DNA from 3 places in the Streptomyces sp. NPDC054813 genome. Region 2 is predicted to be linked to each of the others. Evidence: predicted binding sites of a transcription regulator. Region 2 holds the regulator's gene; each other region holds the start of a gene.

Region 1 (2,266 bases), on a different contig from region 2:
GGAGATGACCGTGGCGCCGGTGAGGATCGCCAGGTCCTCCAGCATCGCCTTGCGGCGGTCGCCGAAGCCGGGGGCCTTGACCGCGACCGCGTTGAAGGTGCCGCGGATCTTGTTGACGACGAGGGTGGAGAGCGCCTCGCCCTCGACGTCCTCGGCGATGATCAGCAGCGGGCGGGAGGCGTTGCTCTGGATGATCTTCTCGAGCAGCGGGAGCAGGTCCGCGATGGAGGAGACCTTGCCCTGGTTGATGAGGATGTAGGGGTCCTCCAGGACGGCCTCCATGCGCTCCTGGTCCGTCACGAAGTACGGCGACAGGTAGCCCTTGTCGAAGGCCATGCCCTCGGTGAAGTCCAGCTCCAGACCGAAGGTGTTGGACTCCTCGACGGTGATGACACCGTCCTTGCCGACCTTGTCCATCGCCTCGGCGATGAGCTCGCCGACCTGCTGGTCCTGGGCGGACAGCGCGGCGACGGCGGCGATGTCGGCCTTGTCGTCGATCGGACGGGCGGAGGAGAGCAGCTCCTCGGAGACAGCGGCGACGGCGGCGTCGATGCCCTTCTTCAGGGCGGCCGGGGAGGCGCCGGCGGCGACGTTCTTCAGGCCCTCGCGGACGAGCGCCTGGGCCAGCACGGTGGCGGTGGTCGTACCGTCACCCGCGATGTCGTTGGTCTTGGTCGCCACCTCCTTCACCAGCTGGGCGCCGAGGTTCTCGTACGGGTCGTCGAGCTCGACCTCGCGGGCGATGGTGACGCCGTCGTTGGTGATGGTGGGGGCGCCGAACTTCTTGTCGATGACGACGTTGCGGCCCTTGGGGCCGATCGTCACCTTGACGGTGTCGGCAAGCTTGTTGACGCCGCGCTCGAGGGCGCGACGGGCGTCCTCGTCGAACTTCAGGATCTTCGCCATGGGAGCGGTTCAGCCCTCTCGGAAAGCGTGGGTGAAACGAACCGCGCCCCCGACGCCCGGCTTCATAAGGTCGCGGGGGCCAGGGGCGCAGCTCAAAGCAGAATGTGCTTCGGGTGAACTACTTCTCGATGATCGCGAGCACGTCGCGAGCCGAGAGGACGAGGTACTCGTCGCCGTTGTACTTCACCTCGGTGCCGCCGTACTTGCTGTACAGCACGATGTCGCCGACCTTGACGTCGAGCGGCAGGCGCTCGCCGTTCTCGAAACGGCCCGGGCCCACGGCGAGGACAGCACCCTCCTGGGGCTTCTCCTTCGCGGTGTCCGGGATGACCAGGCCAGAGGCGGTGGTCTGCTCGGCGTCGAGCGGCTGGACCACAATGCGGTCCTCGAGCGGCTTGATGGCAACCTTGGAGCTGGTGGTCGTCACGATCCGACCTCCCCCTTCGGAGATCTCACGGGGTTAACTGTCTGAGGTGGCGACCAGGTGGATCCGTCGTCGCGGGTGCCGGACCTGCCCGTCGCGTTGTTGGCACTCTCATCTGCCGAGTGCCAGAGCCGAGACTATGACCGCGATTAGCACTCGGTCAAGCGGAGTGCCAATTGCCTGCGGCGCGGCGCCGAAAAAATGGTGGCCGGGGCCGCGGTGACCGCCCCTGGGGCTGCCGCCGGTCCTACAGGTAATCCTCCAGCCGCCCCACCGTCAGGCCGTTCTCCTGGACCCGGCGGAGCAGGCGTGTCGTGCGTTCGCGCAGTGTCAGGCCCGTGGCCTCGTCCGGGCCGACCAGGACGATGTCGCCGGGGCGCAACCGCTTCTCACCACGGCGGTACGCGATGCCGTCGGCCGTCATCGCCGCGCGCCACAGGACCACCGCCGCCACCCCGCAGTCGGCCGCCGCGCGCAGGGTGGTGGTGTCGTACGTGCCGTAGGGCGGGCGGAAGAGGCGGGGGCGGACGCCGAAGCGGGACCTCAGCTTCTCCTGCTGGCCGCAGATCTCGGCGCGCTGGCCGGCGTAGGGCAGGCCGGGCATGGCCGGATGGTCGAGGGTGTGGTTCTGGACGCTCGCGCCGACCTCCTGGAGGCGGGCGAAGTGGCCGTAGCCGGGGCCGACCACGCTGTCCGTGAGGAACATGCTCACCGGGAGCCGCAGTTCGCGGACCATGTCCACGAACCGGGGGTCCTTCTCGGCACCGTCGTCGTAGGTGAGGAAGACGACCTTGTCGGCGGTGGTGACGTGGTCGACGACCGGGGGGAGGCTCGTATGGAGGGCGAGCGGGTGGAGCGGGGGGTGCGGCGCCGGGAGCAGGGGCGCGGCCAGGCCCCAGCGGCGGTACGGCTGTTCGCCGGCCGGGCCGTGCGGCC
Region 2 (2,266 bases):
GACGGTACGGCGTCGGGACCTGCCTGAGGGTCGCCGGACTCCTCCACCAGGTCGCCGCAGAACACCACCGCCGGGTCGCCGGGGACGAGGACCGCGAGATCGTGGCGGGTGTGGCCGGGGCCCACGTCGGCCAGCAGGGCCCGGCGGCCGTCGCCGAGGTCGAGGGTCCACTCGCCGGAGACCGGGCGGCGGGGCAGGGGCAGCGCGTCGGCCGCCTCCTCGGCCTCCGGGGCCGGCAGGCCGTTGCGGACGGCGTCCAGGCGGAGTGCCTCGCGGCCGTGCGCGAAGACGGCCTCCGCGCCCGCCGCCGCGTACACGTCCGTGCCCGCGAACGCCGGGGTGCCGAAGACGTGGTCGAAGTGCGGATGGGTGAGCGCGAGATGGGTCACACGGCGTCCGGCCAGCCGCTGCGCCTGCCCGCGCAACCTCGCGCCCTCCGCCAGGCTCGACCCCGCGTCCACCATCAGGACCGGGCCCGCCCCGAGGACCAGCCCGGCCGTGCAGTCCCAGCCCGGCAGCCGGCACCGGCCGACCCCCTCGGCCACCCGCTCCCAGCCCAGCTCTTCCCAAGTCACCGTCACACCGCGACGCTAGCGGTAGAACGCCCCGGGTCCTCGCCGACCTTGCCCAGTCGGTACCCGACGGCCGTACACTGGGCCGGGGATGCTGGCACTCGGGCTCGCAGAGTGCCAGGCGAAAGACCCGAAAGGCCGCGGGGACGACTTTCTGGAGGTGTGGCGCTGGATGCTGAGTGAACGCAGGCTTCAGGTATTGCGCGCCATCGTCCAGGACTATGTCGGCACCGAGGAGCCGGTGGGGTCGAAGGCGCTGACCGAGCGGCACAACCTCGGTGTCTCCCCGGCGACGGTGCGCAACGACATGGCCGCCCTGGAGGACGAGGGGTACATCGCCCAGCCGCACACCAGCGCCGGGCGGATCCCGACCGACAAGGGCTACCGGCTGTTCGTCGACAAGCTCGCCGGTGTGAAGCCGATGAGCGCGCCCGAGCGGCGGGCCATCCAGAACTTCCTCGACGGCGCCGTCGACCTCGACGACGTCGTGGCGCGGACGGTGCGGCTGCTGGCGCAGCTGACACGGCAGGTCGCGGTCGTGCAGTATCCGTCGCTGACCCGGTCCACCGTGCGGCACGTGGAGCTGCTCGCGCTCGCGCCGGCCAGGCTGATGCTGGTGCTGATCACCGACACCGGGCGGGTCGAGCAGCGGATGGTCGACTGCCCGGCGCCCTTCGGGGAGTCGTCTCTGGCGGATCTGCGGGCGCGGCTCAACAGCCGGGTCGCCGGCCGCCGGTTCTCGGACGTGCCCCGGCTGGTGGAGGACCTGCCGGACGCCTTCGAGGCCGAGGACCGCGGTACGGTCTCGGCGGTGCTCTCCACCCTGCTGGAGACGCTCGTCGAGGAGAACGAGGAGCGGCTGATGATCGGCGGCACCGCCAATCTCACCCGCTTCGGACATGACTTTCCTCTCATGATCCGGCCCGTCCTGGAGGCCCTGGAGGAGCATGTCGTCCTCCTCAAGCTCATGGGCGAGGCGGGGGATTCGGGCATGACCGTACGCATCGGTCACGAGAACGCCTACGAGGGACTCAACTCCACGTCCGTGGTGTCGGTCGGCTACGGTTCGGGCGGCGAGGCAGTCGCCAAACTCGGCGTGGTCGGACCGACCCGCATGGATTATCCGGGAACGATGGGAGCGGTACGAGCGGTGGCACGGTACGTCGGACAGATCCTGGCGGAGTCGTAAGTGGCCACGGACTACTACGCCGTTCTCGGCGTGCGCCGCGACGCGTCGCAGGAAGAGATCAAGAAGGCCTTCCGTCGGCTCGCGCGCGAGCTGCACCCGGACGTCAACCCGGATCCGAAGACCCAGGAGCGGTTCAAGGAGATCAACGCCGCCTACGAGGTGCTCTCGGACCCGCAGAAGAAGCAGGTCTACGACCTCGGCGGCGATCCGCTCTCGCAGAGCGGCGGCGCGGGCGCGGGCGGCTTCGGGGCCGGTGGTTTCGGGAACTTCTCGGACATCATGGACGCGTTCTTCGGAACCGCGTCGCAGCGCGGCCCGCGGTCGCGCACCCGGCGCGGCCAGGACGCCATGATCCGGATCGAGATCGAGCTCGACGAGGCGGCCTTCGGTACGACCAAGGACATCCAGGTCGACACGGCGATCGTCTGCAACACCTGCAACGGTGAGGGCGCGGCGCCGGGCACCTCCGCCCAGACGTGTGACATGTGCCGCGGTCGCGGCGAGG
Region 3 (2,266 bases), on a different contig from region 2:
GAGACCGACCTCCTCGGAGATGACCTCGCCGCCGGTGAGGATGGCGATGTCGTTCAGCATCGCCTTGCGGCGGTCGCCGAAGCCCGGGGCCTTGACCGCGACGGACTTGAAGGTGCCGCGGATCTTGTTGACGACCAGGGTCGACAGGGCCTCGCCCTCGACGTCCTCGGCGATGATCAGCAGCGGCTTGCCCGACTGCATGACCTTCTCCAGGAGCGGGAGCAGGTCCTTGACGGAGCCGATCTTCGAGTTGGCGATCAGGATGTACGGGTCGTCGAGGGACGCCTCCATACGCTCCATGTCGGTGGCGAAGTACGCCGAGATGTAGCCCTTGTCGAAGCGCATACCCTCGGTGAGCTCCAGCTCCAGACCGAAGGTCTGGGACTCCTCGACGGTGATGACGCCTTCCTTGCCGACCTTGTCCATGGCCTCGGCGATGAGCTCGCCGATCTGGGTGTCGGCGGCGGAGATGGAGGCCGTGGAGGCGATCTGCTCCTTGGTCTCGACATCCTTCGCCTGCTCGAGCAGGGCACCGGAGACGGCCTCGACGGCCTTCTCGATACCGCGCTTCAGGGCCATCGGGTTGGCACCGGCGGCGACGTTGCGCAGGCCTTCCTTGACCAGGGCCTGGGCGAGCACGGTCGCGGTGGTCGTACCGTCACCGGCGACGTCGTCCGTCTTCTTGGCGACTTCCTTGACCAGCTCGGCGCCGATCTTCTCGTACGGGTCCTCCAGCTCGATCTCCTTGGCGATGGACACACCATCGTTGGTGATCGTGGGGGCGCCCCACTTCTTCTCAAGGACGACGTTGCGGCCCTTGGGGCCGAGGGTGACCTTGACGGCGTCGGCGAGCTGGTTCATACCGCGCTCAAGGCCGCGCCGCGCCTCCTCGTCGAACGCGATGATCTTGGCCATGTGAAGTGGTCCCTCCAGGACTGGGGGTGAGTCTTTACGGACCGCGCCCGCGCCCGCGACGGACGGCTCGCCGACCCGTGGGTTCCTTGCCCCACCCGGCCTGCGGGCCTCACCGACCCGGTCCATTTTTGTCACTCTCACCTTCAGAGTGCTAACGCCAATGATTAGCACTCGCCCATGCCGAGTGCAAGCGCCTCCGGGAGACTGGGCCGCGCCAGAGCCGCGCGCGGGGCGGCGCGCGGGGCGGCGCACCGGGCCGCACCCGGGGGGCGCGCCGGCCCGCTCGTCCCGGGCATGCCAAAGGGCTCGTAACCCATGACTCCCCATGGGATACGAGCCCTCCGACAAAGAAAGAAGAACGACGCTGTCAGTCGGCGCGTGCTTCAGCTGGTCGCGAGCCGGACCATGTCCGCCTGCGGCCCCTTCTGGCCCTGCGAGATCTCGAAATCGACCCGCTGACCTTCCTCCAGGGTGCGGTAGCCGTCCATCTGAATCGCACTGTAGTGGACGAAAACATCCGCACCACCGTCGACCGCGATGAAGCCGTACCCCTTCTCCGCGTTGAACCACTTGACGGTGCCCTGAGCCATGCCTAACTCCCCTATTACTGGCCCTTGCACAGATCCACACTTCGCGGATCCGGGTCAGACCTCACCCCCCAATGGTTGGGGGCGTGCGCCGGAACGCGTCGACCGCGGCTGAATGTATCTGTCCAACTGCCGTCTGCAACAGGTCAATCGGACGAGAATTCTGGACGGGAAGGGTCCGGAATGTAGCAAGAATTCGGCCGAATTCAGGGCAAGTCGGGCCCCATAAAAGCCGCGAAAGCCGCATATAACCCGCACACTTTGGCTACTTCTTGTCGGGTCAGCGGTATCGAATACGGGGCTCCCGACCTGGAGATCGGGACCGCGTTCCCCAACTGTACCGCGCTCAACCACACAGAATTGCCCCCTCCGCTTCTCTCACGGAGGGGGCAATCCAATGAACAGTGGGTGATCGGCGTTACCGAAGGTAATGTTCGGTCATTCGATCAGCCTGTCAGCAGGTCAGCCGCCGGCCACGGCCGGGATGATGGAGACGCCGGCGCCGTCCGGGGTGGCCGTCTCCAGTCCCTGCTCGAACCGCACGTCGTCGTCATTGACGTACACATTCACGAACCGGCGCAGCTTGCCCTCGTCGTCGAGAACACGGGCGGCGATACCGGTGTGGTTCTTCTCCAGGTCGGAGATGACCTCGCCGAGGGTGGCCCCTTCGGCACTGACTTCGGCCTGACCACCGGTGTAGGTGCGCAGGATGGTGGGGATGCGAACGGTGATGCTCACGTTTGAACCTCCGATCGGGGGGCAAC

Evidence for each region. Region 2 encodes HrcA, which represses chaperone genes, less so after heat shock. Its sites were predicted from a motif close to TTNGCACTCNGNNNNNCNGAGTGCNAA; they were not measured.
Region 1: groES (co-chaperone GroES) is a predicted target of HrcA. The motif match lies at 1,480-1,506, and genes of this name have one in related genera.
Region 3: groL (chaperonin GroEL) is a predicted target of HrcA. The motif match lies at 1,080-1,106, and genes of this name have one in related genera.

What each region holds. Positions count from the first base shown of each region.
Region 1 is NZ_JBSHAF010000003.1:337,854-340,119, reverse strand. Features, by position in the region: gene groL (chaperonin GroEL) at 1-906, opposite strand, end outside; gene groES (co-chaperone GroES) at 1,025-1,333, opposite strand; gene ACWGJB_RS07700 (polysaccharide deacetylase family protein) at 1,578-2,266, opposite strand, start outside.
Region 2 is NZ_JBSHAF010000004.1:228,713-230,978, reverse strand. Features, by position in the region: gene ACWGJB_RS09560 (MBL fold metallo-hydrolase) at 1-581, opposite strand, end outside; gene hrcA (heat-inducible transcriptional repressor HrcA) at 745-1,761, shown strand; gene dnaJ (molecular chaperone DnaJ) at 1,762-2,266, shown strand, end outside.
Region 3 is NZ_JBSHAF010000017.1:217,709-219,974, reverse strand. Features, by position in the region: gene groL (chaperonin GroEL) at 1-915, opposite strand, end outside; gene ACWGJB_RS31465 (cold-shock protein) at 1,299-1,505, opposite strand; gene ACWGJB_RS31460 (ubiquitin-like small modifier protein 1) at 1,965-2,240, opposite strand.